Regions from separate parts of the Shewanella scandinavica genome, predicted to be linked through region 3. Evidence: predicted binding sites of a transcription regulator. Region 3 holds the regulator's gene; each other region holds the start of a gene.
What was found. The regulator LexA, encoded in region 3, represses DNA repair genes until DNA is damaged. The targets are predictions, from matches to a motif close to TACTGTATNNNNATACAGTA.
Positions count from the first base shown of each region.

Region 1: a site for LexA is predicted at 3,908-3,927, ahead of recG (ATP-dependent DNA helicase RecG). Genes of this name have one in related genera too.
Region 2: a site for LexA is predicted at 6,214-6,233, ahead of Q4Q50_RS02335 (DNA topoisomerase III). Genes of this name have one in related genera too.

Region 1 covers NZ_JAUOES010000032.1:24,997-35,079, reverse strand. The annotation lists gene Q4Q50_RS19955 (beta-ketoacyl synthase chain length factor) at 1-372, opposite strand, end outside; gene Q4Q50_RS19950 (DUF3014 domain-containing protein) at 720-1,616, opposite strand; gene recG (ATP-dependent DNA helicase RecG) at 1,816-3,891, opposite strand; gene Q4Q50_RS19940 (response regulator transcription factor) at 4,077-4,673, opposite strand; gene Q4Q50_RS19935 (sensor histidine kinase) at 4,673-5,752, opposite strand; gene Q4Q50_RS19930 (tetratricopeptide repeat protein) at 5,884-6,588, opposite strand; gene Q4Q50_RS19925 (calcium/sodium antiporter) at 6,803-7,747, opposite strand; gene Q4Q50_RS19920 (AMP-binding protein) at 7,927-9,591, opposite strand; gene ridA (deaminase RidA) at 9,819-10,083, opposite strand, start outside.
Region 2 covers NZ_JAUOES010000002.1:185,328-195,410, forward strand. The annotation lists gene Q4Q50_RS02300 (FimV/HubP family polar landmark protein) at 1-274, shown strand, start outside; gene truA (tRNA pseudouridine(38-40) synthase TruA) at 377-1,162, shown strand; gene folC (bifunctional tetrahydrofolate synthase/dihydrofolate synthase) at 1,376-2,647, shown strand; gene dedD (cell division protein DedD) at 2,640-3,407, shown strand; gene Q4Q50_RS02320 (CvpA family protein) at 3,523-4,011, shown strand; gene purF (amidophosphoribosyltransferase) at 4,069-5,583, shown strand; gene Q4Q50_RS02330 (hypothetical protein) at 5,792-6,079, opposite strand; gene Q4Q50_RS02335 (DNA topoisomerase III) at 6,246-8,372, shown strand; gene Q4Q50_RS02340 (porin) at 8,621-9,790, shown strand; gene Q4Q50_RS02345 (sigma-54 interaction domain-containing protein) at 9,905-10,083, opposite strand, start outside.
Region 3 covers NZ_JAUOES010000003.1:167,310-177,392, forward strand. The annotation lists gene coxB (cytochrome c oxidase subunit II) at 1-1,129, opposite strand, end outside; gene Q4Q50_RS03480 (cell division inhibitor SulA) at 1,532-2,044, opposite strand; gene lexA (transcriptional repressor LexA) at 2,041-2,661, opposite strand; gene plsB (glycerol-3-phosphate 1-O-acyltransferase PlsB) at 2,822-5,245, shown strand; gene mtr (tryptophan permease) at 5,245-6,501, shown strand; gene Q4Q50_RS03500 (VOC family protein) at 6,650-7,423, shown strand; gene Q4Q50_RS03505 (ribonuclease T2 family protein) at 7,500-8,666, opposite strand; gene Q4Q50_RS03510 (efflux RND transporter permease subunit) at 8,875-10,083, opposite strand, start outside.

The DNA.
Region 1 (10,083 bases), on a different contig from region 3:
TATGCCAAAAATGCCGCTGGCGGTGTTGTGCACCGACTGACTAAACCCTAATGGCGATAAGGGCTGTTTGGCGATAATGTCTTCGAGCAGTCCTATGGTGCGCTGCAACTCTCCGTGGCGCGAGGCAAAAATAGAGCGGCAGTTCGCCGGCATATCGCACTGAAAACTCACTTCTAACATCATCTTAGTTAAGCGACTAAAACGGCGGCGTTGCATGGCGGGAATGTGTTTAAGTGCGGGAGCGGTCGTATCAGACTGTGGTGTGTCGAGATTTAATTCAGCCGAATTTTTGCACCAAGTTTGCCAACTTTGCGGGTGCTGATATTGAGGGGCCCAAGCGCCCCAAGAGAGAATGCTGAATGTTAGTTGCACTACTTTGCCTCGACACTAAATTTAAGCTGTCTTAGTTATCCCTAACTAAGTTAGAACATTGATGGATTGTCATACCATAGTGAGGTTTAAACGCGTTTGATGAATGACGCTGGAATGACCTCTACAGCGGGGTCATTCTACACTATGCCCCGCGTTTTTATGAAGCCATTTGCATTGTATGGGTTAATGCAATGGGATCAAGTGCTGCGATTTTCGGCAGTTAGATCGAATTTGTGTAACAAATATCGCAATGGCATTCTCATTCGACAGGCTTTTTTATCCTAGCGATTTACGGTCAAAATGAAAAAGGCGCACCGAGCGCCTTTTGTCTTCACCACGGCAAGGTTTTACTGCGCCAGTTGGTTCTCGAGTTTGCGTAGGGCTACTTTTAGCTTGCGGGTATTTTCTGGCCCCATACGGATCAGCAGTTTTTGCGCGCTGGGTAGTGCCTCTAAGTGAGGGTCAACAAATTGATAGTTAACGCTAATAGAGCTCAGCTCAATCGGATCTTCAATGATAGGCGCCGCGAGCAGTATTTTAATCGCTTGCAGCATTCTGTCGTTGAATTTGGCATTGCTGTAGCCGAGTTCGCTAAAGGCTTCCTCTAGCATAGGCGTCATTTGCTTATAGGTGGCCATTAACGTCTGTTCGTCCATTTTGGCAATCGAATCAACATAGGCATCGTATCGATGGAAACCTTCTGGATTTAAATACACTTTGTTGGTGATTTCAGAAACCGAGAATAGCTTTTCAGGCCCTTTGAGTGGGCTCACTTTGCGGGTTAATTCACCTTGAGCTAAGTTGTCGACAAACACCACAAATTGGCGTGCGAGATCTTGCTGTACTAGTGAGGAACTCAGCACATTGTTATTGATAATGGCGAGGGCTTTTCGTTGCACAAATGCATCACTTTCAGCCAGCGCGGGTACAGGTTCAACCACCACTTCTGGCTCAGTTACCGCAGGGGTTTCTGGGCTGTTATTGTCCGTTTCAGGGGCCACGGGGGTCGTCTCTGTGGTCTCTGGTTCTGGCGCACTTTCGAGCGTCATAGGCTCAGAGGGCGGTGTTTCAGGCAATACAATTGGCGCGTTAGGGATGAGTTTAGGTGAATCTGAGTCACCGCTGTAGTAATAATATCCTCCGACAGAAAGCAGCACGACGAGCACGATCGCAAAAAGCGCAAAGCGATTACTGCTAGAAGAAGTCTCTTGAGGTGTTATTCTATCATCTTGATTAACTTGCATTTTACATCCTTCGCTTGAGTGTCAAGGTAACGTGGTGAATACATGCAGCTAACATTAAAAGTGCAAGAGCGGACGATTGGGATGCCGCTGGTTCATTTTGCAAGTTTCCATGCGCTTGTCTATAGCGCTTAGCTGAACATAAACAATTTATTTTGAGTATCGAGGCAGATGTCACTCCTCGGCCTTTCCCCTTTACAGCCTAAGCCTGCACATAGTGCTGCTTGTGCCCCAGCCAACGTAAGATAATCGCATCGACTTTTTCGGGGGCCTGCGCCATCACGTGATTTGCCAGTTTTTGAATATGCGGGATCAAAGCTTGATCGCGCACTAAGTCGGCAATTTTCAGTTCGGCCAGTCCCGTTTGCTTAGTGCCAAGCACTTCACCCGGGCCACGAATTTCTAAATCTTTCTGCGCTATGATGAAACCGTCATTACTTTGTCTGAGTACACTCAGTCTTTGAGTGGCGGTATGGCTCAATGGCGCCTTGTAGAGTAACACACAATGACTTGCGATGGCGCCTCGGCCGACTCGTCCGCGTAGTTGGTGTAATTGCGCTAAGCCTAAACGTTCAGGGTTTTCAATGATCATCAGGCTGGAATTAGGCACGTCTACGCCGACTTCAATCACTGTCGTTGCCACAAGAAGATGAATGATGCCCGCCTTAAAATCGGCCATGATTTGTTGTTTCTCAGCGCTCTTTAATCTGCCATGCACGAGACCGATATTGAGCTCGGGTAGGGCGAGGCGCAGTTCTTCGGCCGTGTCTTCGGCGGCTTGGCATTCGAGCACTTCGGATTCTTCAATCAGAGTACACACCCAATAGGCCTGACGTTTATCTGTGATGACGGCGTTACGCACCCGTTCAAGCACTTCGTTGCGGCGTGAATCGGCAATCGCCACTGTGGTTACTGGAGTTCGTCCCGGCGGCAATTCATCGATAATAGAAGTGTCGAGATCCGCATAGGCTGTCATCGCTAGCGTGCGCGGGATCGGCGTTGCCGTCATGATCAATTGATGCGGATGGAAACCTTGGCTCACGCCCTTTTCCCGCAGACCTAAGCGTTGGTGTACGCCGAATCTGTGCTGCTCATCTATGATAATTAACGCGAGTTTATTAAAGACCACATGCTGCTGAAAGATGGCATGGGTGCCAATCACCATTTGGGCTGCGCCGGATTCAATATCCGCAAGGGATTGCGCTCTTGCCTTGCCTTTAAGTTTACCCGCTAGCCAACCGACTTTAAGCCCGAGTGGTTCAAACCAAGCGGCAAAGTTAGTTGCATGCTGTTCGGCCAATAGCTCTGTTGGCGCCATCATGGCAACTTGATAACCGTTTTCAATCGCTTGCAGCGCAGCCATCGCCGCGACTAAGGTTTTACCCGAGCCCACATCCCCTTGCACTAAGCGCATCATAGGGTGCGGCTTTTCTAAATCTTTGCCTATATCGGCCACCACTCTTTGCTGGGCGCCTGTGGGCTTAAAGGGCAAAGCGGCAAGGAAGGGATTGAGCAACTGCCCCGTGGCCTGCATGGTCACTGCTGCATCTAAATTACTGCGCTGCCTTAGGCGTAGCATGCTGAGATTATGGGCGAGCAACTCTTCCTGCACCAGTCGCTGCTGGGCTGGGTGTTGGCCTAACTCTAAATCGAACTGAGAGATCCCCGCAGGAGGTCGATGTAGCGTCTGCAGCGCTTGTTTAAGGCTGATGTTATTCGGTTGCAACTGCGGTGGTAGCAGCTCAGTTAAACCGCCATTTTCCAGTAATGCCAAAGCTTGCTCGGTCAGCTTTAGCCAACTCGCCTGTTTTAAGCCCTCAGTTGTGGGATAAATCGGCGTTAGGGTATCGCTCAGGTGAACATCTTCACCGGGATAGACGACTTTGTATTCTGGATGCACTATCTCGGCTTGGTGACCACCACGGCGCACTTCACCGTAGGCTCGGATCATTAAACCATTTTGCATGGCATTACGCTGGGCGACGGAAAAGTTAAAGAAGCGCAGGCTCAAGCTACCCGTATCGTCCCGCACATTGCAGACCAGCATACGCTTGCGGCCTTGGATGATTTGCGTCGATTGGATTTCAGCTTCTATGGTGCCGTAACTGCCGGGCATAAGGGCGGCAATCGGATAGATTTGGGTTCTGTCTTCGTAGCGCAGGGGTAAGTGAAACAGCAGATCTTGTACTGTTGTGATGCCGAGCTTTGCGAGTTTCTCCGCGACCTTTTTGGCGACGCCTTTGAGGTCGGTGATCGGAACAAGATCCAATTGCTGCAAGTCGTTAGCACTCAATCACTGTGAATTTATACATATATTAACAGAGAATAAGCGTAAGGCAATCTCAAGCAGAATGAGGGACTTATTTGCTAGCCTAACTAACGTCAGTTTGCGGCCCTTAGGTTTTAGCTAAGGGGCGCAAAAATTGTCGATATGAACGAAAGAGCGGTTAACCGTTAATCTGATTACAACCAGCCCTTTTGTTTGGCGATGCGTGCTGCATCGATTCGGTTGCTAGCATTGAGTTTGGCTATGGCTTCGGAGAGGTAGTTGCGCACTGTGCCTTCGGCGATAAAGAGGGTTTCGGCGATGTCGGCGGTGGATTTGCCTTCACTGGCGAGGCGAAGGGCTCGGCGTTCTTTATCGTTGAGTGGGTCGACGTCACCAATTGCCATCATGGCCAGTTCAGGATCAATTATCCGTTTACCCGCCATCACTTGTTGAATCGCGTTGACTAAGGTTTCCGAGGGGGCATCTTTAAGCAGAAACCCGCCGACACCGGCTTCGATGGCGCGTTTGATATAGCCCGCGCGGCCGAAGGTAGTAATGACCACAACTTTAGTTTGGCTATGTTGCTCCTTTACCCAAGTTGCCAGCTCAAGGCCTGTGCGCCCGGGCATTTCGATATCTGTTAGCAAGAGATCAAAATTTTGCTGTTTGAGTAGGCCTAGGGCCTCGTCGCCGTCACTCGCTTGGGTGATATTAAAGCCTCCCGCAAGCGTGAGGAGTGCGGCGAGCGCGCCTCGCACCATGGCTTGGTCTTCCGCCAATAAAATCTTCATTAATCTGTTGCTCCCTGCAAAGGTAAACTGACGGTAAATGCATATCCCTGTTCGAGATTATAGCTCAAGCTGCCACCTAAGCTGTCGAGACGTTCGCGTATCCCCGTGAGGCCATTGCCTTCGGCGATAGGTTTACTTGGACCGTTATCTTTGACCTCAACGACTAGCTTATCTGGTTGCTGAATAAAGTCGATAATACATTGGCTTGCGCCGCTATGGCGTAAAATATTATTCACCAGTTCAGTGACAATTAATCCCAGCTGGCTCTCCATTCTGGCGGGCAGTTTAGGGATATTGCCTGTCAGCTCGACACTGACTCCTTTTTCCCTCAATAGTTTACACAGTTGTGTCACGCTATCCGCGAGTCCTTTATGTTTGTAATCCGATACAGTATGGCGAATTTGGCTGAGGCTCTCGCGGGCGATTTGACCGAGTTCATTAAGCTGGATAGTGGCTAGTTGGTATTCTTGTTTTTCCAGCAGTTTTTCGGCCAGTTCCGCCTTAAGCGCAATCGAAGATAAGCTGTGGCCCATAATGTCGTGTAGATCGCGCGCGATACGCTCACGCTCAAGCATAGTGGCCAAGGTGGTAATTTCTTGGGCACTTTGCTGTTCTTTTAATTTATGCCGATAACGTCTGCGTTCGGCGACACCAAACATACCCACGCCGAGCACTAACCCCGAGCCGTAAAGCGGAAAGTAGTAACTGTTAAAGTGGTAAATCTCATTGAGGGCAAACAGTAGTCCGATGATGGCAGCAAGCGCCAATAGACAGGTCCTTAGAGGGTAAAAAAAGCCAATGAAAAAAGCCGCAAAGGTGAATAGTGAGATAGATCCTGGGTTGATTGGGGTGATCGCTATTGCTATCGCCACCATAATCAGAATGGGCCGATAGGCGCTACGGTTATTGCACTTATAGGTCCAAAAATAGCTGGCAATAAAAGGGATTAACACAGCAAAACTGAGGGCGATTTTCCAGCTTGGATAGGGATTTATGGCTAGAGGGATAAGATAAAACACTAAGTTTATCAAATACACCCAAGCAAGTTTTCGTTCGAGCTGAAGGGGAGTGCTCATCATGATGCCTCTGTGAAACTGTGTTGATTGTTCATAGTTGCCCCTTGAATGCTAAAGGAGGCATCTGCCTTGATTTATTCTGTTTAGGGGTTGGCGCTGGGGTCAGCGCCATCAGTCCCTGTTAACAATGGGATCTAGTTTGCACTTAATTGCTGATTTTGTTGAAGCAAAAATTTTGCCCAACCGTAATCTGCTTGCACTTTGATCGCCTGTTGCCAATCTTCAATCGCGCCTTGGGTATCGCCTAATTCCTGTTTAGCGAGTCCGCGCCAGGTATAAGCTTCGGCTTCGCCCCAACAAATGTCGTCGCAAGGTTGGGCGAATCTTTCTATGGCGGTAGTGGCGAGCGTCTTAGCATTTTGCATGCTGCCGCCAAACATAGCTGGGGTGTTATAGGCGGCGATGGCTTTCACCAATGCGACCCGCGGATTGTGAGGTGCTAATTGTTCGGCGTTGGCAATGGCATTGGCTGATTTCATCCCGAGCGTTGCGCCTTTGCTATTGTCTAAAGCGATTTGCATGCCATAAACCGACGATAACAGCGCTAGGGATTCGGCGTCAGCTTGGCTGGTTTCTAAGGCTTCCAGAGCCGTTTGCGCATTGGTCAGAGCACTACTGGCGAGGGCTTTTTGCCCCATGACATTGGCGCTGATGGCTAAGCGATAGTTCGCATAGGCTTTGTCGTAATCTTGGGTGCTGGCACTCAGTTGTTGCAGCTGCGCTAGGTTCATCGAGTTTGAGGCTGCATCTATGTTAGTGATGTTAGCGTTAGAGGGCGACGCTGCAAACGCGTGGCTGCTGATAAGCGCTAAGCTTGAGACGAGTAGAAATGTTTTCATGGTATTTCCTTATTGAGTGAGTTTCCCAGTGCTTGGGTACGGACTCATTATCAGAAATTCGTTAGGAGAAATGCAGACACAAAGGTCATGGCTTTCGCATGACAAATGTCATTAGTTGAAGGGTGTTAAACTTGTCTTTTTTAAAAAGTGCGAAACTCAGATAGCAAAACACCGGAGAGGCTCCGGTGTTTTAAGTGGGGATTACCGCTGAGTGTTATACCAAAGCTTGAGCGCTCGCTTGGTTGATCAGGTAACCCATATAGCCTAAATAGCTCAGTAGTAGTACAGAGCCTTCGCGGCGGCCGATGCGCAATCCCGTCCATGCAAAAGGCAGAATCACAACGGCTAAGGCTAGCATCACCATAAAGTCGAAGGGTTGGAAGCCGAGTGATGACACTGGATGCACTATGGCAGTAACGCCTAAAATGCCCAAAATATTGAACAGGTTAGAACCAACAACGTTGCCGATAGCGATATCGCTTTGGCCTTTTAATGCCGCAATCACTGAGGTCACTAACTCTGGCATACTGGTACCAATCGCCACGATCGTTAAGCCGATAATGACTTCGCTCACGCCGAAGGTTTTTGCTAAATCTACTGCGCCGTTTACAAACAGAATACCGCCGCCAACTAGCATGCTGATGCCGACTAGGATGAACAAGCCAGAAAGTAGTGGGTTATTCGGCCCCGCTTCAATTTCTTCCTCATCATTGCTGTTTTTCGAGCTGATGTAGCTAAAGGTTAAATAACCAAACAGCAGTGAAAGCAGTATTACACCGTCAATTAGGCTGAGTTCACCGTCTAATAAGAGCCCCCAGAACAGCATAGAAGCCAATATCATCAAAGGGATATCGCGCTTCACCACTTGGGATTGCACTTGGATAGGGCGGATTAGTGCCGTGATCGCTAGGATTAAACCTATGTTGGCAATGTTAGAGCCGATAACGTTACCTAAGGCGATACCACTGTTTCCGGCGAGGGCAGATTTGACACTCACAGCCAGTTCTGGTGCGCTAGTACCAAAGGCAACAATAGTTAAGCCTATGATAAGTGGCGTAATACCTAAGCGTAGGGCGATAGAACTCGCGCCACGGACTAGGGCTTCGGCGCCTAAGGTTAAAATAATAAAACCGCCAATAATCGAGAGTGTAATTAGCATCACGGGACTTTGTTAAACCTATATTGAATGGGAAAGTACAAGGGAATCATCCCTTAGCCGACAGACGCACATGATACGTGGTTTTATCGAAATTTGACAGAATATGTCATAAAAAAGCACGCCGAGGCGTGCTAGATTTGAGCCGATAACTACATTGGCTATCTCTATGTTTTGCTGAGTTATTTCTGTGTTAACTCATCTTCCCAGCGAACTTGAGCGCCACGAATACCATCAACGCGTTCGCTAAACGCTTTTTCAAGCACATGGCGTTTGATCTTCAGCGTCGGCGTTAGTACATCGTTTTCAATCGTCCAAGGATCGCTAACCACGACAATCGCATCCACATGTTCGTGTGACTCTAAGTGCGGATTCACGCTATCGAGTGTCGCCTTGAGTGAAGCGCGGACTTCTTCACGGGCCTGCAAACTAGCGCCTTCGGATAATTGCACTAATGCGATCGGATGCGGCAGGCCAGAGCCAATCACGCAGATCAGTTCAACATGCGGGTCCTGCGCCAATTTACGTTCAATCGGCACGGGCGCGACATATTTACCTTTGGCGGTTTTGAAGTTGTCCTTCACTCGGCCGGTAATCGTCACGCAACCATCGGCATCGATGGAGCACAAATCGCCAGTGTGGAAGAAACCATCGGCGTCGAAGGCCGCAGCAGTGGCTTCGGGCTGCAGATAATAAGCCGTCATCAACCCTGGACTCTTAAGCAGTAGCTCACCATCTTCCCCTTGGCGGATCTGACAATCCTCAACCGGGCGACCTACTGTGCCAATTTTACGGGCATCGAAGGGGTAGTTGATAATCGAGTAGGCGCAGTTTTCTGTCATACCCCAAGCTTCACAAATGTTCAGACCAATGCTGTGATACCAGTGGATCAGCGACGGCGGAATGGGCGCAGAGCCAGAGCCGAGTAAACGACAATGGTTTAAACCTAGGCCTTTATGGATTTTGTGCTTCACTAAGCTGCTGATTAACGGGATCTTCAGCAATAGATTCAGTTTACTAACACCAATTTTGTCTATGATGTTTTTCTGGAACAGGCTCCACAAACGCGGCACTGAGAAGAATACCGTCGGTTTTGCCCTTTGCACGTCGGCGACGAAGGAGTCGAGACTCTCGACGAAGGCGACCACGCTGCCGGAATAGAAGGATGAACCTTCAATCGCGACGCGCTCTGTGATGTGCGCTAAAGGCAAATAGGATAACAATCTGTCATTGCCGTCGGTGCGTAAATCACGCACTACCGCTTGGCAGGTCCAGCCATAGCTGGCGAAGGTTTGAATCGCGCCCTTAGGTTGGCCCGTCGAGCCAGAGGTATAGATAAGTGTCATCACTTGATCTGGCAGCGGCAGCGGCGCATCAACTAGGGGATAACCTAGTTTAAGTAATTGTTCCCATTGATATTGGGCTGGCATTGTATCGTAGGGCATAGCAAGGCGTAGCAGCTCGCCGCCGACACCGGCTTCTTGGTCGGCCCAATGGTCGAGCTTGCCGAGGAAAATGGCTTTTGCACCGCTGTGTTGCAGCACATAGCGAATAGTATCTGTGTTGGCCGTTGGGTAAATCGGCACGCTGACATAGCCGCCGTGCATTAACGCGAGGTCGGTGATAAACCATTCGGCGCAGTTTTTAGAGAGCACGGCAATTTTATCACCGCGCTCTAGGCCTAGATGCTGTAAGGCACCGGCCAGTTGTTGTACTTTTTCTTGAACTTCGGCCCAAGTAAAATCAAGGAATTGACCCTTGATAGGTTGGCGTAAATAGACTTGATCCCCCTGAGTCTTAGCCCAGTGCGCCAGCATTTCAATTGGCGTCTTAATCGCTGTATCCATTGGCAATTCCCTGTTCTTTATTGTTATTTTGGCTGCACCCAGTATGGCGAGTTTTGTGAGCCCGCGCAAATAGTTTACAGGATTGTAAAATATGAGAATGGAGCCCAAAGCCTACAAGCTGAGTATGAAAATAAGATGAAGAGAATGGCAAGCGGGAAAGAGGAGGGTGGCGGCAACAAAAAAGGCGCCGCAGCGCCTTTTCGTTGGTTGAAGGGGAATGCTTGAGCTTACAGCTCCATCACGCCATCCATTTCAACTTGAGAATCCTTCGGCAATTGCTTCACGCCGATAGCTGCACGGGCAGGGTATGGCTGGCTGAAGTAGCGGCTCATGATTTCATTCACTTTTGCAAAGTGGCTTAAATCAACCAGGAAGATGTTGAGCTTAACGATATCGTTGATTGAACCACCCGCAGCAGTACAAACTGCCGTTAGGTTTTCAAATACTTGCACCACTTGCGCTTCAAAATCATCGCTGACAATTTGCATTGTG
Region 2 (10,083 bases), on a different contig from region 3:
GTTGTTGAATGATGCCGATGAAGACGGCACTGATACCGATTTGTATTCGGAAGTCGACGTGGAAATGAGTGATGTCGGAGCCTTAATTGGCGATGCCGCTATGATTGATGTCGATGATGAAGAAAACTCAGTCAACGCTAAGCTGGATTTAGCCCGCGCTTATATCGAAATTGACGACAGCGACAGCGCCAAAGCCCTGCTCAAAGAAGTGCAAATTGACGGTAATGAGCGCCAGCAAGATGAAGCCGGACGTTTACTCAAAGAGATGAGTTAATCCCGATTGAGAGAGTTTCAACCTAACGGCGCCTTCAGCGCCGTTTTTTTTATGGGCTGCTGTGATAAAATGCGCCGCTAAATCAATTGTGAGGAAAAGTGGATGCGGATTGCATTAGGTATTGAATATGACGGCAATGGTTATTTTGGCTGGCAACGTCAGGCCGAAGTCGATTCAGTACAAGCGCAATTAGAACGGGCGTTATCGATAGTGGCCAACGAGCCTATCGGCGTCTTCTGCGCTGGCCGTACCGATGCGGGCGTGCATGCCACGGGCCAAGTGGTTCATTTTGAAACCAATGCCATTCGTAATGAAGGCGCATGGACCTTAGGGGTAAATGCCAATTTACCCGACAATATTGCCGTGCGTTGGGTTAAAGAAGTCGACGACAGTTTTCACGCGCGCTTTTCGGCCACCGCCAGACGCTACCGTTATGTGATTTATAATCACAGTTTTCGCCCTGGGATTTTACGCCATGGTGTCAGCCATTATCACGGTGATATCGATGCTGACAGAATGCACCAAGCGGCGCAGGCACTCTTAGGTGAGCAAGATTTTACCAGCTTTCGCGCAGTCCAGTGCCAGTCAAAAACGCCGTTTCGTAATGTACATTGCGTCAATGTTACGCGCCAAGGCATGTATGTGATTGTCGATATCGCCGCCAACGCCTTTTTACACCACATGGTGCGCAATATCGTCGGTTCATTATTAGAAATCGGTTTAGGCAATCAGCCGCTGACGTGGATGGGTGATTTGCTCGCGTTAAAAGACAGAAACCAAGCCGCAGCGACGGCTAAACCCCATGGGCTTTATTTAGTTGATGTGACTTATCCAGAACAATATCAATTGCCTAAACTCGCCCTTGGGCCATTATTTATGTTGGACTAGAAAAGTTGTTGGATTAGCAAGAGCGGTTGGATGAGCAGAATTGTTGGATTAAAAAGCTGCTGAATGAAACATTAGCACAGCTTTATTTATCTCGCGTGAACTTCGCTTGAACATTGAGTTTAGTATGGCGCGGCAGTCTGCTAAAGACTGTCCGCAAAACGCCAATAGTGTAGTTAAACGATTAAATGGCATCGAATACGAGGATGTACGGACATGCTAACAGCGCCAGCGTCAAATGCAGCATTGGAACAGTGGTTGGATTATTTGTTATCCATACATCCAACCGAAATCGATATGGGATTAACCCGTGTTTCTAAGGTCGCGAAAACCCTTGGCCTATTAGATTTAGGCCAAAGCAAGATAGTCACAGTCGCTGGCACAAATGGTAAAGGTACAACTTGCGCCATGCTGGAAAATATTCTGCGATTATCGGGTTTGACTGTGGGCGTATACAGCTCGCCGCACATGCTGAAATACAACGAGCGAGTGCGTATTAATGGCAGCGACGCCAGTGATAGCGCCTTTGTCGCCGCCTTTGAGCAAATTGAAGCGGCGCGCGCCGAGATTTCCCTGACCTTTTTTGAATACGCCACGCTTGCGGGCCTGATACTGTTTAAAGCCGCTAAGCTGGATGTAGTCATCTTAGAAGTCGGTTTAGGTGGACGGTTAGATGCCACCAATATTATCGATGCCGATATCAGCGTGGTGACCTCGGTCGATTTAGATCATGAAAGTTATCTGGGGAATACCCGTGAACTCGTCGGCCGTGAAAAGGCGGGTATTTTCCGTCACGGTAAAGCTGCGATTGTCGGCGAGCCCAACTTGCCGCATACCGTCAATGATGTTGCCAATGACGTTGGTGCCATCTTGTATCGCGTCGGCAACGAATTCAGTTATCAAGTCCATGGCAATCTGTGGGACTTTCAAGGCCAAGTGCTCAAACTGCACGATTTAGCGTTACCGACCTTGCCGCTACCTAATGCGGCCACGGTATTGGCCGTAATTGAACAGGGTTGGCCGGATATCGCGCCCGCTATTATTGCCCAGGGCATTAGCACTGCTCGGTTAACCGGTCGATTAGAGCGGGTGAATGAGCAGCCGTTAGTGCTACTCGATGTGGCGCATAATCCCCATGCGGCGCGGTTTTTGGTGCAGCAATTAGCGCCAATGGTTGTAGGTAAGCGGGTGTTTGCCCTTTGTGGCATGTTGAAGGATAAAGATATTGCGGGCGTGTTGCCTGTGCTTCATCCTCTGGTCGACACTTGGTATTTAGTGAGTCTTCATGGGGAGCGTGGCGCGAGTTCTGCCATGCTACGCAAAACCTTAGCACCCGAGGCCAGCGCATTTGAGTTTGAGGGCATAGTTGAGGCATGGTCGGCATTAAAAGCGCAAATTAACCCAGATGATGTGGTAATTGTGTTTGGCTCCTTTTACACTGTGGCAGGTTTTAAGTCTCAATTTATGCAGGAAGTCCGTTTTGTCTAGCCAGTTTCATAATCGTTTAGTCGGCACTGTGGTGCTGGTTGCGCTTGGAGTGATTTTTTTGCCGGATATTTTGGATGGCAAAAAAGATCGCCAAGAAGAGCAATTTTCTGAAATACCTTTGCGTCCGACTGTGATTGAGCAGCAACAAGCCGACGATGATATGTTTGAAGTCTTGTCGGCCGAAGATGCTGCTGCGCTGAGTGGGGCAGATGTTGCCTTAGCTGAGACAGGCAATAATGCAGACAGTGACAAGTCAGCTACCATCGCTAAGCAAGACGTTAAGGCGGACGTTAAACCTGAAGTGAAGAAGCCAGAGGTTAAGCAAGCAGAAGTTAAAAAGCCGGAAGCGAAACCAGAACCTAAAAAAGAGCCACCTAAGACGACGGTAAAAACGGAGCCCGCTAAAAAAGCTGAGACTAAAGCGCCAACCGTCGCTAAGACTGAAAAGCCCAAAGCAGAAACGCCCAAAGCAGAAAAGCCTAAAGCCAGTGCTGCCAGCCGTGACAGCTTAAAAAGTGGCTTTACCTTGCAGCTTGGCAGTTTTAACAATGCAACCAATGTTAAAGCCTTGATTGCACAGCTACGTAAGAGTGGTTTTAAAGCGTACACTATCCCTGAAAATCCTAAAGATGGCGTATTAACCAAAGTGTTTGTCGGGCCAGATGTGTCTGAGGCAAAGCTGAAGAAAATACAAATTGAGGTGGAAAACCTCACGCGTCTTAAGGGCTGGATTGTTCCTTTTAATCCCTTAGAATCTTAATGGTGATATAAGATCAGCGACTGAAAATGATTTATTTACCTCTCTAGGGGTGAGAATCGTTTCAGTCTCTGGTAGAATCGCGCCGTCTTAAAGCCCATGTCGGAAAGCCATCTCAATGGTTTGGATTGATTACGCTATCATATTCGTCATCGGATTATCGACTCTCATCAGTCTAATCCGCGGATTCGCCAAAGAAGCCATGTCCTTAGTGGTATGGTTCGCGGCTTTCTTTGTTGCCAGCCAATTTTACCAAGATCTTGCCGTTCACTTAACTCAAATGAACGATGAGATGCTGCGTAATGGCGTTTCTATTGCCATCCTCTTTATTACCACTTTGGTACTCGGCGCTTTAGTTAACTATATTCTCGGACAACTTGTTGTCAAAACCGGATTATCTGGCACTGATAGGCTCTTGGGCCTGTGTTTCGGTGCTATTCGAGGCGCGCTAATTGTGAGCGCCTTGCTGTTTTTTATGGATGCTTTCACAGGTTCACCCAACACCCAATGGTGGAAGGACTCTGTGCTAGTGCCCGAATTTGGCGTTGTCATTCAATGGTTTTTTGACTATTTGGAAAACACCTCCAGCTTTGTACCCAAACTATAAGAAAGAAAATTAATTAATCCTAAGTGATAGAACATCTTACAATGAGGAAGCTTACCCATGTGTGGTATCGTCGGAATAGTTGGCCAATCATCGGTTAATCAGACCATTTATGATGCACTGACAGTGTTGCAGCACAGAGGTCAGGATGCGGCAGGTATTGTGACCATTGATCGTGGTGCTTTCAGACTGCGTAAAGCCAATGGTCTGGTCAAAGACGTTTTTGAAGTCAAACACATGCAACGCCTACAAGGTAATGCAGGTATTGGGCATGTGCGTTATCCAACTGCGGGCAGTTCAAGCGCATCTGAAGCGCAGCCTTTCTATGTTAACTCGCCATTTGGGATCTCTTTAGCCCACAACGGCAACTTAACCAATACAGTCGAATTAGCCGAAGGGCTGATCAAAAAACGTCGCCATGTGAACACCACTTCGGATTCTGAAGTGTTGCTGAACCTGTTGGCCGACGAACTGCAAAAAACCACTAGTTTGACCCTGACGTCGGAAGAAGTGTTCGATGCGGTCGCTAACGTACACCAGCAAGCTCGTGGTGCCTATGCGGTTGTGGCTATGATTATCGGTCAAGGCCTAGTCGCGTTCCGTGACCCATTTGGTATTCGTCCTCTGGTGTTAGGTAAGCACGAAACGCCAACGGGTACTGAATATATGGTCGCTTCTGAAAGCGTGGCACTCGATGCCGTCGGTTTTGAAGTGATGCGTGATGTGGCGCCAGGTGAAGCGATTTACGTTTCAATTGATGGTCAGCTGTATACCCGTCAATGTGCAGCAGAACCTAGCTATGCCCCTTGTATCTTCGAATTCGTTTATTTTGCCCGTCCAGATTCGACTATCGATAAAGTGTCTGTTTATGCCAGTCGCGTAAACATGGGTGCTAAGCTTGGCGAGAAGATTAAGAAAGAATGGTACGATCACGATATCGATGTGGTGATCCCTATTCCTGAAACTTCTTGCGATATCGCGCTAGAAATTGCCCGTTGCATGGACTTACCGTACCGCCAAGGTTTTGTGAAAAACCGTTATATTGGCCGTACTTTTATCATGCCGGGTCAACAGGAACGTAAGAAGTCAGTGCGTCGCAAGTTGAATGCGATTAACACTGAATTCAAAGGCAAAAATGTCTTGCTGGTGGACGACTCTATCGTTCGCGGTACGACGTCTGAGCAAATCATCGAAATGGCCCGTGAAGCGGGTGCCAAGAAAGTGTATTTTGCCTCTGCCGCGCCGGAAATTCGTTTCCCGAACGTATATGGTATCGACATGCCAACGTCAAACGAGTTGATCGCCCATGGCCGTGATGCCGATGAAATCGCCAAGTTAATTGGTGCAGATGGCATTATTTTCCAAGACTTACCTGATTTAATCGAAGCGGTAAGAATGGAAAATCCAGCGATTAAGCGTTTCGAAACCTCTGTTTTCGATGGTCATTACATCACTAACGATGTAGATCAAGCGTATTTAGATCACTTGACGCAACTGCGTAATGACGATGCTAAAGCGGATCGTAACAAAGATATCGGTACTAACTTAGAGCTGCATAACGTCTGTCACCCATAAGGTGAAACGTTAGGCGGATAAAAAGCCAGTGATAATGTCATTGGCTTTTTTTATGGCTTTTTTATGGAGTGTTAACAGCTACTTGGGAAAGGTATCTCGATTGGGCGAGGGGGAACTTCTATGAGTGTTTGTTCTCGACATCCGAGTACTCAATCCATTGTTGGAGCAGCGAGGCTGCTGATCTTTTCCGCCATAGGTTTTGTCGTGTTTATCCCCAGATCCACAGCAGCATCCACACCCCGAATAAGCTGCTTAAGCTATGGCGGGTGACTTGATGTTTGAGCAGTAGCGATAAACTCACCGCAATGGGTATTACTAACATGAATCCCCATGCTAAAGGCATGTTGATGATTTTCATTTGTCCCAGCCAAGTGCTGGTGAGCATGCTTATCGCGAGTAACATCAGGCTATGAAATAGCAGTAACTGATTAAATCTTAGTATCAATGCCGGACTGATTGTCATCGCCTGCCGCGCATTTATTGCAAACTGTCTCATAGCCACTCCTCTAAAATTTAGTGCATTCTAGTTGTTGTTGAGAACTATTCGCAATTGAATTTACACTTTAGCTTTGGTATTTAAGCTCGGTTTGTCACAGAAATTTGCACTCAACGGGCGTTTGGGCTAAATTATACTGTAATTATATCCAGTGCTTGGTGTTTGTATGATCCTCTATATCGCTGAAAAACCTAGCCTAGGGCGGGCCATTGCCGATGTATTGCCTAAACCCCATAAAAAAGGCGATGGATTTATCGAAGCCGCCAATGGCGATTGCGTGTCTTGGTGCGTAGGTCACTTGCTCGAACAAGCAGAACCCGATGCCTATAATCCCGAATTTAAGTCGTGGAAATTCGAGCACTTGCCAATAGTTCCAGACAAGTGGCAACTAAAACCTAAGGCCGCAACCCGCAGTCAACTCACAGTGCTAAAACGATTAGTCAAACAAGCCAACACGCTGGTCAATGCGGGCGATCCCGACCGTGAAGGGCAGTTGCTTGTGGATGAAGTGATTGCCTATCTTGGCGTGACGGGTGATAAGCTACACCAAACCCAGCGTTTACTGATCAGCGACTTAAACCCACAAGCCGTAAAACGGGCGCTAACGCAGCTGCGCAGTAATCGCGAGTTTATTCCTTTGTCCACATCGGCTTTAGCCCGTAGCCGCGCCGATTGGCTCTACGGCATGAATATGACCCGCGCGTACACTATCCAAGGTAAAAAGGTTGGTTATCAAGGCGTATTGTCCGTCGGGCGAGTGCAAACGCCTTTACTCGGGCTAGTGGTGCGCCGTGATGAAGAGATTGCTAATTTTCAATCTAAACCTTTCTATGAAGTGCTAGCGCATTTGGCGACCGAAAAGCAGGAAAACTTCAGCGCTAAGTGGCAACCCAGCGAAGCTTGTCAGCCCTATATGGACGAAGAAGGGCGAGTACTAGCCAGAGGATTAGCGCAAAATGTGGTGAGTCGCATCAGTGATAAACCTGCCTTAGTGACTCAATTAGTGGCTAAGGACAAGAAACAGAATCCGCCATTGCCCTACAGCTTATCCGCGTTGCAGATTGATGCGGCAAAACGGTTTGGAATGAGTGCTAAGGATGTGCTCGATACCTGCCAGAGTTTGTATGAACGCCATAAACTCATTACCTATCCCCGTTCCGACAGCCGTTATTTGCCCGTCGAGCAACATAGCCTAGCGCCGTCGGTTCTTAAGGCGATTAGCAGCGGTGCCGCTGAGTTACTGCAAGGCGCCGATGCCCCCGATCCACGGCTTAAATCTAAGGCATGGGATGATAAAAAAGTGGATGCCCACCACGCCATCGTTCCTACCGAGAAAACGGCTAACTTATCCAGCTTAAGTCAGCGTGAGAGGCAGTTATATCTTCATGTTGCCCGCCAATACTTAGCCCAGTTTTATCCGGCCTATTGTTACAGTGAAACCACAGTACAAGTGACAATTGAGGGCGGCTTATTTAATACCAAGGCGCGTCAGGATAAATCTCTTGGCTGGAAGCAGCTCTTTGCCCGCCAAGAGCCAAATGGCAGTAAGGCGAGTGGTAACAAGTCGACGGAAGAAAGCGCGGGTAAGGATGATGAGGAGAATGACGAGTTTATCGGCCAATTACCGCCTTTGAAACTAGGGCAGGCTTTGCATTGTACTCGAGGCGAGTTACTTGAGAAAAATACTCAGCCGCCAAAGGCCTTTACCGATGCCACTTTACTCGGTGCTATGACGGGGATTAGCCGTTACGTAACCGACCCTGAGATCCGTAAAATTCTCAAAGAAACTGATGGCTTAGGAACTGAAGCCACCCGTGCCGGTATTATTGAACTACTGTTTAAACGCGGTTTTTTACAACGCTTAGGTAAATCTATCGTTTCGACGGATGTGGGTAAGGGATTAATTAACAGCTTACCCGCGAGTGCAACAACGCCGGACATGACAGCCCTTTGGGAAGCTAGCTTGAACGGTATTTGTCATAAAGAAACCTCCTATCAAGCCTTTATGCAACCGCTGCTCGGTACTTTATCCACGCTTATTCAAAACGCAGGAGCACAACTGCCCACCGCGCTTAATGGTTTAAAAGGCCAAGGTTATCGTAAAACGGCTGGGAATAAATCTGGTTATCGCAAGTCGTATTCTAAAAAATCAAGTTCAGCGAAAGGCATCGGCACAACAAAAAACGATGGTTCCAACAACTATGGTTCCAAAAATACCAGTTCTAAAAGTTCGGTAACTCGATCAACTAGTCGTTTAGCTTCTAATAGCCGCAAATCTACAACAGCAGTGTAATGACACAGTTGTAGCATACATGTCGTTATTGTCTGTTGATGTAATGACGACATTTAATTTATTTAACGGTATTTAACAACCGACAATCACGATATATCAAGATTGCCTGATCCGTATCTAAAAAACACCTTGATTTTCAGCTTTCCCTGCCTGTGGCATATAACCTGCTTACTATTAGTTGGGGAAAATAATATATCAAATAAATCATGTGATTATATGTGATTTCGCTGAATTAAAAGGTAGATGAAATGAAAAAGACATTGCTTGCTTTGATGATCCCAAGCTTATTGTTAACGGGAGCTGCTCAGGCAGCTGAGCTGTATAATGACCAGACGAACAGCGTTAATATGATAGGCTGGTTAGGATTTGCTGCGTTGAATGATGGTCATGAAACTTCCGTGATCGATAATTTTTCTCGTGTTGGTTTTCGTTTTGACCGCCATGAAAAAAACGGCTGGAACTCCTTTGCCCATACCGAATGGGGTATTAACATGGTGACCAGTGATGACGGTCTTATATACACAGAAGGCCAAGGTGGTGGTCAGTTATCGGCATCTAAAAATTCAGATTTTCTTTTCAATCGACTGGGTTATGTTGGGATGTCCCATGCGAAATGGGGGACCATAACTTTTGGGAAGCAGTGGGGGGCTTATTATGATGTGGCTTACACAACAGATGTGCTCAATGCATTTACGGGATGGTCTGTGGGTGCTTATACCTTTGGTGACGGTGGCTTAACAGGGGCGGGACGTGCCGATGCGGCACTGCAATATCGTAATACTTTCGGTAATCTACATGTCGCAGTGCAGTATGCTTCAAAACAAAACAGCGATGTTGCCTTGTATGATAGTCAAGGGCATTCGTTGAGTGATGGTTCAGAATTGAGTTTTGATCCTAGTTATGGTGCCAGTTTGACATATCAATTTACTGATAAATTTAAAGTATTAGCTGGACTTAATCGTGGCGATTTTACTGGGAATCTTGCGGGTAAAGAGGTTGATAACACAAACCAAATTATTGGTATTGGTGCACAATACGGTAGTTTCTATCAATATTCTCCTGGTCGCGATGCAGACGGTTTATATGTAGGTTTTAACGCCCATAAAAGTGAGCAAAACGAATTAGTGGGTGGAGATTTATATGACTCAACTGGAGCAGAGTTTATTGTTGCTTACCAGTATGATAATGGTTTCGTTCCGAGTGTATTACTGACATATCAAGATCTTGATACTGATGAAGATACAGCGATCCAAGGAAAATGGACACGCCAATTTGCTGTGTTAGGTCTGCACTATCGTTATAGCCGCGATACCATTATGTATGTCGAGGCAAAAATTGATTTCAGCAGCATGGATGATAAAGCCTATGAAGATCTGCAAGATAACAACTATGCAGTGGGTATTCGTTACTTCTTCTAGATTCTATTGTTAGCCATTGAGTTTTCAAAGGTCACTTATGTGACCTTTGTTATTTGTGTACCGCGTTAACCGACGTCTTCTTTTTGTTATAGAGTCATCGTTGCCGATGAAAGATTACACAATACCCAGTTTCTTCATCTTGCTGCGCAGGGTATTAGCATTGATGTCCAATAACTCAGCCGCACCTCCTGGACCATAGAGTTTTCCACCTGTAATTCGCAGTGCATGACTAATATATTTTCTGGTCATAACATCAAGGGGCACAAGTTTATCGCTCGCATAGTTTGGATCTA
Region 3 (10,083 bases):
CTGCACTGCCGTTCATGTGCTCATTGACATCTTTAGCCTGCACAGCATCGCCAGTATTGTTGCCCCAAGCATTACGCTCATAGGTAATCACAGCGGCAATTTCTTGTGCAGTCAATTGCTTACTAAAGGCTTGCATAGCCGTACCTGTTTTACCGTTGAGCACAATTTCAAGGTGGCCGCTGAGTGGTCCCGTTGCTATCGGACTGCCTTTGAGGTGTGGGAATACGCCTTGTAACCCCTCGCCATTGGGCTGGTGGCAGGCTGCGCAGTGCCCGAGGTAAACTTGCTCACCTTGGGTCATCAGATCCTCTTTGCTAAGGGTCTGTGATAAAGCGGCTTGAGCGGCTTCTGCCGCCGCGCCTGCGGCTTGTTTCTGCTCCGTCACCCAAGCTTCAAACTCGGCTTCGGGTAAGGCTTGCACTACGATCGGCATAAAACCATGGTCTTTACCGCAAAGTTCGGCGCATTGACCACGGTAAATACCGGGTTTGTCGATGCGAGTCCAAGCCTCATTGATAAATCCTGGGTTGGCATCTTTCTTCACGGCAAAAGCAGGTACCCACCATGAATGGATGACATCTTCAGAGGTCATCAAAAAGCGGATTTTGCGATTTATCGGCAGAACGAGCGGCTTATCGACCTCCAATAGGTAGTGTTCACCCTTGGTTTCGGTACCGTCGATTTGTGCTCTAGGGGTTGCGAGTATGCTGTAAAAATCAATGTCTTGATCGAAATAGCTGTAATGCCATTTCCATTGGGAACCCGTGACTTTAACGGTCAGATCGGCGTCGCTGGGATCTTCCATCGCAATTAAGGTTTTTGTCGCTGGTATCGCCATTAAGATCAAAATGATAAATGGCAGAATCGTCCAAGCGATTTCAACTTTAGTGCTTTCGTGAAAGTGGGACGCGACAGCGCCTTTGGATTTTCTGTGGTTGATCATGGCGTAAATCATCACGCCAAAGACCACAAGGCCAATGGCGCAGCAGATATACAAGATGGTCATGTGCAAGTGATAAACCTTGCCACTGATCTCGGTTACGCCAGGGGTCATGTTGAACCGCATGTCCGCGGCGGCCAACGGTGGTGCGAATAACACCACGAGTAAACAATACAACAATTGCTTCACAAGACTTCTCCTCTGCCAATTGCGAATAGCAACTACAAAGAAGAGCAACACAGTAAGTCTCAACTCTATGCAAACTCTTCAGTTCCCAAAAAAGCGTTTTTGACTTCAACGTGCGTTGGCGGCTGTTACTTTTAATTAAGTATTGTTACTGCTGGTATTAGCCACGCTGGCACATACGACTGAAATAAATCTGTTCTCTATTTTTAGTGGCATTTTGAACTCGATTACGGCTCGATTTATTTGCCACGGGCGGCGATATATCATCGCCGACTAAATCAACCATACTTGCTGTTTAAATATTGATCAAGATCACTTATTTATCTAATTGTCTGAAAAATTGCCAAAAAAAAGCCTCACATTCATAGGCGAGGCGGCTTTCAAGGTAAAAAAATAAATGAATATTTAATGTACAGCGCTAAAAAAAGATTGTTGGCCGAAGAGATTGCCTTGCTCAATGCGTACGTCGCCATGTAAGTGACTGTTTACGTATTCAAGCACTATGCCCATGGCGCGGGCACTTTTAGCCACGATTTGCAGGCGACGATTATCGCGTGCATCCAGTGATTTGGTCCAAGTAATAACTGCACTGGACGTACCACTTGTTAAGGCTTTTTCCATCGCCCACAGGGTTTCGACTTCATCTTTCGCGTGCACCAGCAAGACTCTATCCATACGCACGCCAGCGTTGGCGAGCATTTGTTTGTAGCCAATACTCGGTGGGTTGATGAGCACTAACCAACGGCCCTGTTGGCTTAACTGGGCGAGTTGCGCGCTCAGATGGATTAATTCTTGGCGACCTTGAGTCTTAGTTGGCATGCAGGCGATAGGTGCATGGTGCCAGTCATAGTCGGCATCACGTACTTCATCGAGCCACAAGCCAGGGTGGCGGGGTGCATTGCCAAGTAGTTTGTTCATAGCCAATCTCCATTACGGATCACACCGACGGCGAGTCCTTCAATTGTTAAACTTTGATAGCCTAAATCCACTTTAATCGGGGAATAGTCTTCATTTTCGGCGTGTAGATAGACCACATTACCTTTTTTTTCGAAACGTTTAACAGTGACATCGTCGTCGACTCTAGCGACAACCACTTGACCATTTCTGGCTTGTTGTACTTTATGAACTGCCAGCAAATCTCCTTCGAGAATGCCGATATTCTTCATGCTGTCGCCTTTAACCCGCAGTAAAAAATCGGCGGCGGGATGGAACATGCTTGGGTCGACTTGGTAGTACTGTTCAACATGTTCTTGGGCGAGAATAGGTTCGCCAGCGGCTACTTGACCGATAAGCGGTAAACCTGTTTCAGTTACTTCTTCGACTTCCGCAGTCAGACGAATGCCCCGAGATGTGCCTGGCATGATCTCAATGCAGCCCTTTTTCGCCAACGCTTTAAGATGCTCTTCAGCCGCATTGGCGCTCTTAAAACCTAAACGGGTCGCGATTTCTGCCCGTGTGGGTGGCATGCCAGTATCGGCAATATTTCGTTTAATTAGCTCTAAAATTTCAGCTTGGCGTGGCGTCAAAGGTCTCATGGTGTTTCCTGTTTTTCTATACAGTTACTGTTAGTATATACAGTATTATTTGCAGCGCAAGTATTAACCACTTTTTAGCTATGTTGGAGAGAATTAGCGAATATTACCCATAGTCTGGTATTCTACCGGGCTAGTAAACGTACTTAATTGCATAAGAATAATGCCTAAACACGACTCTCTTTGGTTGAAATCATTACGCTGGATCCAAAAACACTTAGTGCACACTATTGTTGTGCCTCAGGATCCCTTTGCCGATCTGAATCTGGATGCCTCCAGACCCCTTGCTTATGTGATGAAAACGGAATCGCTGAGTGACATCGCTGCCCTGAGCGAAATTACGGCTAAGTTAGGACTGCCGAGCCCCTATGAGCCTTTAGTGGCAAATGGTGTAATTGCGCCTCGGGTTGTCTGCCTTCAAGGGCGTAAGCCGCTGTTTGGTGAGCGTGCGGGTAACGAGCCTTTCCTCGAATGCTTTATGCGTTTATTGGCCGTGCATAAGGAACGCCCTGAATTAGACATTCAACTGGTGCCCGTAAGCCTATATTGGGGCCGCACGCCAGGGAAAGAAGACGACACTATGAAGGCGGCTGTGTTTGAGCGGGAAAACCCGACTTGGCTGCGCAAATGCTTGATGATTCTATTCTTAGGTCGACATAACTTCGTACAGTTTTCAAATGCTGTATCCCTGCGATACATGGCCGACGAACACGGCACTGACATGGGGATTGCCCATAAATTAGCGCGGGTCGCGCGGGTGCATTTCCGCCGTCAACGCAAGGTGATGACAGGGCCTGTGCTGCCAAATCGCCAAGCACTGTTTCATTCGTTGCTCAAATCTGAATCGTTGCGTAAAGCGATTCAAGAAGAAGCAGTCAGTAAGAAGATTTCAGAGACCCAAGCGCGCGAGACAGCCATTGAGTATCTCGATGAAATCGCTGCCGATTACTCAGATAGTTTAGTGCGTATTGCCGAGCGTTTCTTAACTTGGCTGTGGAACAAGCTTTACAGCGGGATCAACATTAAAGGCGCCGAGCAAGTTCGCCAGCTGCACCACGATGGCCACGAGATTGTTTATGTGCCTTGCCATCGCAGCCACATGGATTACCTGCTGTTATCGTATATTTTGTACTATCAAGGTATGGTTCCGCCGCACATTGCCGCAGGTATTAACCTCAACTTCTGGCCCGCTGGACCTATGTTCCGTCGCGGTGGTGCCTTCTTTATCCGCCGTAGTTTTAATGGCAACAAGCTGTATACCGCAGTATTCCGTGAGTATTTAGATCAACTGTTTGCTAAAGGTTATTCGGTGGAATATTTCTCCGAAGGCGGCCGCTCACGTACGGGGCGTCTATTGGCGCCCAAAACTGGCATGATCGCTATGACGATGAACAGCGTGCTGCGCGGTATCGAGCGTCCAGTCACGCTAGTGCCTGTATATTTAGGCTACGACCATGTGATGGAGGTAGCGACTTACCATAAAGAATTAAGCGGTAAGAAAAAGAAAAAAGAATCTGTGTGGCAAGTGTTTGGCGCGATCCGCAAACTGGGTAATTTCGGCCAAGGTTATGTGAACTTTGGCGAGCCCATTACCCTGCAAAACTTCTTAAATGAGCGTGCGCCAAACTGGCGTAATGAGGTAGCCGATGATCCTGAGCAAAAACCGAGTTGGTTAACGCCAGCGGTAAACGTGCTAGCGAATCGAGTGATGACAAATATCAACGATGCGGCGGCAGCGAGTTCAGTGACCTTGACGAGCTTAGTGTTGCTGGCGACAGATCAAAATGCCTTAGAGCGCAGTCTGCTGGAACGTCAGCTTGATCTGTATCTGACCCTACTCAAAAAAGTGCCTTACACTACTTATACTTCGGTTGCCGAAGGTGATGGTAAGCATTTAGTGCAGCAAGGTTTAGAGCTGAATAAGTTTGTTGTTTGTGCCGATCCTTTAGGTGAAATCGTGTCTATCGAGGCGAGTCAGGCTGTGTCCATGACTTACTATCGTAACAATATCATCCACTTATTTATTGTACCGTCATTAATTGCGAGTTGTTTAACGCATAATGAGCAGATCCCGCGTCAGCAAGTGGTGTCAATCGTTGCCGATTTTTATCCACTGCTGAAAGCCGAACTCTTCATGGGCATTAAGGATGTACCTGCCTATGTCAATCAAGTGCTGGATTTCTTCATTGAACAAGGGTTAGTAGTCGAAACTGATACCTTAACTGTCGTGCCTGAACACACTAGCCAACTATTATTGTTAGCCAGTTCAGTGAGCGAAACTCTGCAACGCTATGCCATTATTTTCAATCTGTTAGCAAACAGACCTAAGATGGAGCGCTCAGAACTTGAGTCTGAGAGTCATCTACTCGCCCAGCGTTTAGGCGCTTTGCATGGCATTACCGCGCCTGAGTTCTACGATAAGAAACTTTACGGCACCTTGAGCGTTAAGCTCAAAGAATTGGGATATCTAGCGGATAACCAAGATAAGTCCAATATCAATCGCATACGAGATCAAGCCAATAGCTTATTACGTCCGTCAGTGAAACAAACGATAGTGGCGAGTGTCACCGCGGAGCATACAGTTTAATGGCAAATCATATGAATGCGGCTAAGCATAAGCCCGCAGGTAAGTCCTTGCTCGGCGGCGCCATGATTATTGCTGGCACGACCGTAGGTGCTGGGATGTTTTCTCTGCCCGTGGTCGGTGCAGGTATGTGGTTTGGTTATTCGATTTTAATGTTATTAGGCATTTGGTTTTGTATGTTGATGTCGGGCTTATTGTTGCTCGAAACCAATTTGCATTTCGAACCCGGTGCCAGCTTCGATACTTTAAGCAAGCAAACCTTAGGGCAGTTTTGGCGGATAGTGAACGGCGTTTCTATCGCGTTCGTGCTGTATATTTTGACCTATGCCTATATCAGCGGCGGTGGTTCGATTGTGAATCACAGCTTGCAGGGCATGGGAGTTGAGTTACCGCAAAGTGTTGCTGGGCTAGTGTTTGCCATAGTGTTGGCTAGTATCGTATTGATCAGCACTAAGGCCGTGGATCGCATTACCACGATTATGCTCGGCGGTATGATCATTACCTTCTTCCTCGCTATTGGCAATTTACTGATCGAAATCGATGTGACTAAGTTGCTCGAACCCGATGGTAATAGTAGCTTTTCACCTTATCTGTGGGCGGCGCTACCCTTTGGTCTTGCCAGCTTTGGTTACCATGGTAACGTCCCCAGCTTAGTGAAGTATTACGGCAAAGATTCTTCCACCATTATCAAGGCGATTTTCGTCGGCACCTTTATCGCGCTGGTGATTTATGCCTGTTGGTTAGTGGCGACTATGGGCAATATTCCCCGCAGCCAGTTTATCGATATTATTGCCCAAGGCGGCAATATGGGCGTCTTGGTGGGCGCTTTGTCCGAGGTGATGGCGAGTAGCTGGTTGAACAGTATGTTGACCCTGTTTGCTAACTTGGCCGTGGCTTCATCTTTCTTAGGGGTGACCTTAGGTCTGTTTGATTATCTCGCCGACTTGTTTGGTTTTGATGATTCGCGCTCTGGCCGGATGAAAACCGCGTTAGTGACCTTTGTGCCGCCGACGATTTTAGGATTACTGTTCCCCGACGGCTTCTTGGTGGCGATTGGCTTTGCGGCATTAGCGGCGACTGTGTGGGCGGTAATCGTCCCGGCGCTGATGGCCTATAAATCGCGGCAGCTATTCCCCGAGAGCACAGGTTTTAGAGTGATAGGCGGTACGCCGCTGATCATTCTTGTGGTGTTATTTGGCATAGTCACGGGGGCTTGTCATCTGCTCGCGATGGCAAATTTACTGCCGCAATATTCCTAATTTGTTTCGATGATTTAAGCCCTCTGCGTGAGGGCTTTTTTGTATTTAGCGATTGAGTTTTGTCTTACAGATCTTTTTAACCTGAATACTGGACAGAAATACAAACTCAGGCTTAACTCGAATGATTGTAAAAACGAAGGAGCCAATGATGAAAATTACTCAGTACGCACAAGGACATGCATGTTGGGTTGAACTCGCAAGCCACGATTGGCAAGCTGCTAAGGCATTCTACCAAGCGTTATTTGGTTGGGACTCAGTTGACATGCCGATCCCCGAAGGTCATTTTTCGCTATTCAATTTAGCGGGGGATGATTTAGGTGCCATGTACCAAATCCCCGAGTCAGAGTCGCAGATCCCTAGCCATTGGCGAGTCTACTTTGCCGTTGATGATATGGATGCCAGCATTGCAGCGATTCAAGATGCGGGTGGCCAAGTGCACATGGGGCCGCATATTGTTGCTGACGCGGGCGTGATGGCGCAGGTGAGCGATCCACAAGGCGCACGTTTTGCGCTGTGGCAAGCGAAGAATCATATCGGTGCTCGCCGTCAGGGCGAACTCAATACCCTTTGCTGGGTTGAGCTGGCATGTAAAGAACCTCACGCTGAAGAAGCCTTTTACTGCACAATATTCCCTTGGACTAACTCGCCCAGCGACATGCCGGACATCGAATACTCTGAGTGGCAAGTTGATGGTCAATCCATCGGCGGCATGATGACCATCATGCCCGAATGGGGCGATATATCTCCCCATTGGCTGCTTTATTTTGCAGTAGCCGATTGCGATGCATTTGCAGAAAAAGCCCAAGCGTTAGGCGCGCAAGTGTGCATTCCGCCCAGTGATATCCCCGATGTGGGTAGATTCTCTGTGATAGCCGACGCCCAAGGCGCCACCTTTGCGGTGATTAAGCTTAATCAGATGTGACTGGCATATTAAGGACTGTCATTAAGGTTAAAAACGGCGACGCTAAATCGCCGTTTTTATTTGTCTAACTATTTGTTTAATTAGCGTTATCAATCATGATTGTTTCAGGGCAGGAGCCTTTTGAGGCCTTATTGGCTTTGGCGAGTAGGCTAGGTAAGGAGTCAGAGGTTTTAATGACTTCGGGCAAGTTAATGCGGATTTCACTCAGTAATCCCTTGCCACATTCAAGACTCATTTTAGTGTGAGCGCCTTGACCGAAGCTGCCATCAAAACTTTGGTTTAACTCACTTTTACTGACACTCTTACCTATGTTGTCATGAATAAATTTTTGTACCCATGCCGATGCATTGACCGCTTGGGTCAGTTGGGTTGCCAATAAAAAGTACTCGTTAGGGTCTTGGCTACGGCAAGTGCCGTGTTTCCACCATTCGTGGCGTTCTAAACAGGTGCCATATTGGGCGCTTGGCATGATTTCTTCTAAATTTTTGCGCACCGATGGGTTAAGTTCAAGCTCAGGATAAGTACAGAAATCATTTGGTTGCAGTTTGACTGTGCTGCAATAGCCATAACGTGTGCCGCATTGTTGTTTGTTCGGCCACAGTCCGTGCAGGCTGAAGTGTTGACATTGGCTCGATTCTGGCGTTTGGCTTAGGGCGCGGCATTCGGCTTTGCGGCGGCCATAGAGTTCGCAGAAGGTGCTTTGCCAGCTTAATGCCAGCACGTTGGCGTCAAATTCACCGCCGATTCGGCATTGATCCCCTTGACGTTTTTCTGGTGTGCCATGCTCTTTAAGGCCGTCTCGGCTTTTGGCTTTGATATCCGATGCTGTAGTGGTTTGCGCGGGTTCTACCGCTGTTGCAGGTGTCGATACATTACTGCCTGCAACATTGGAAAGATACTGACCACAAGCGCCACTGATCCACCGCATGGGAGACTTTACTGCGTTGGTGCGCACTCGCAGCCAATCAGGTTTGGCGCTGTTGCCGAGGATTTCGAGTACCGGATAGCGCTCACCAATATTGCTCTGCCATTGATCTGGATTCGTCTGCTTATTTTTCGATTGAAATAGCTCACAACGTTTATCGGCAACGAACTCACCGGTTGCGGGCGCGGCAACGGCGGGTGCTGTAATAATTAGCGCAGCGCATAAACCGAACGCCGCAAGTAACGTACGCGATAGGCTTTTAAGGGAAAGTGCTTGCGGCCATATCCGGCGGATGGTTAAACACAATGGCTTGGTCATGTGATGGAATCCTTTCTGCTGCAGTAAGTCGGGTCAATCCTGTGGTGCGCTAAGTTAATGGTACACATAAGCGTTATAAACTAAGAGGCTTATTTTACTCAGAGTGTTGTGTGGCACGGTTGCTAAATTAGATTTTTAATCTGATTGAATGAAAAATCCCCTCAAACCCTAATAGCTTGAGGGGATTTTTATGGGTGCTCTCTTGCTGCTAACTTACGTGCGCAGCGTCTTTGTTTAATTTACGCGAGTAAATCAGTAGATAGAGTGCGGGCAGGACAAACAGCGACAGTATGGGCGCTGTGACCATGCCGCCGACCATAGGTGCGGCGATTTTTTGCATCACATCGTTACCCGAACCCGCGCCCCACATTATGGGCAGTAGGCCGAAGAAGATGGTCGCTACTGTCATCGCTTTGGGACGGATCCGCATGACAGCGCCTTCAATCAAGGCTTCTTTCAGGTCATTGACACTGTGGTAATTATCTTTTTCTTGCCTGTGTTTGATGGCGTTATTGAGATACACCAACATCACCACCCCAAACTCGGCTGCGACACCCGCTAAAGCAATCATACCGACAGCAACGGCCACTGAGATGTTGTAATCCAGCAGATACAACAACCAAGTGCTGCCGACCAGTGCGAAGGGGAGGCTGAGCATAATAATGCTGGCCTGAATGGTGGAGCCGAAGGTCATCATCAGCAGGATGAAGATGACGGCTAATGCCATAGGGATCACTTGTTTAAGCTTAGCATCGACCCTTTGCATATATTCGTACTGGCCTGCAAAGCTATAGCTGTAGCGGGGCGGGACGATGAGTTCGGCGTCTAAGGCCGTTTTCGCGCTGGCGATATACTCACCGATAGATGTGCCTTCGATATCGATAAACACCCAAGAGATTAAGCGGCCATTCTCACTCTTTAACATAGGCGCGCCATCGTTAATTTCGATGTCGGCCAAGTTGCGTAGCGGCAGATAATGCCCCGACTTAGTGATTACAGGTAGCTCGCGCAGCTTCTCAATATTGTCGCGCAGCTCACGGGGATAACGCAGGTTGATAGGATAACGTTCGGCGCCTTGTACTGATTCGCCAATATCCATACCGCCGATGGCGTAACGCACCACATCTTGAATATCCTGCAGCGTCATACCGTAACGTGCGGCCACATCCAGTTTCGGACTGATATCGATATAACGGCCGCCGCCACTGCGTTCGGCGTAGGCCGATTTGGTGTGTGGCACTTTGCTTAAGATAGCTTCAATCTTAGTGCCAATACTTTGCAGTTCGTTGACATCGGCCCCAGTGATCTTAATGCCGACAGGGGTTTTGATCCCTGTCGAGAGCATGTCAATACGGGTCTTGATGGGTTGCACCCATGCATTGGTGAGTCCCGGTACTTTTACGGTTTGCTGCAGCTG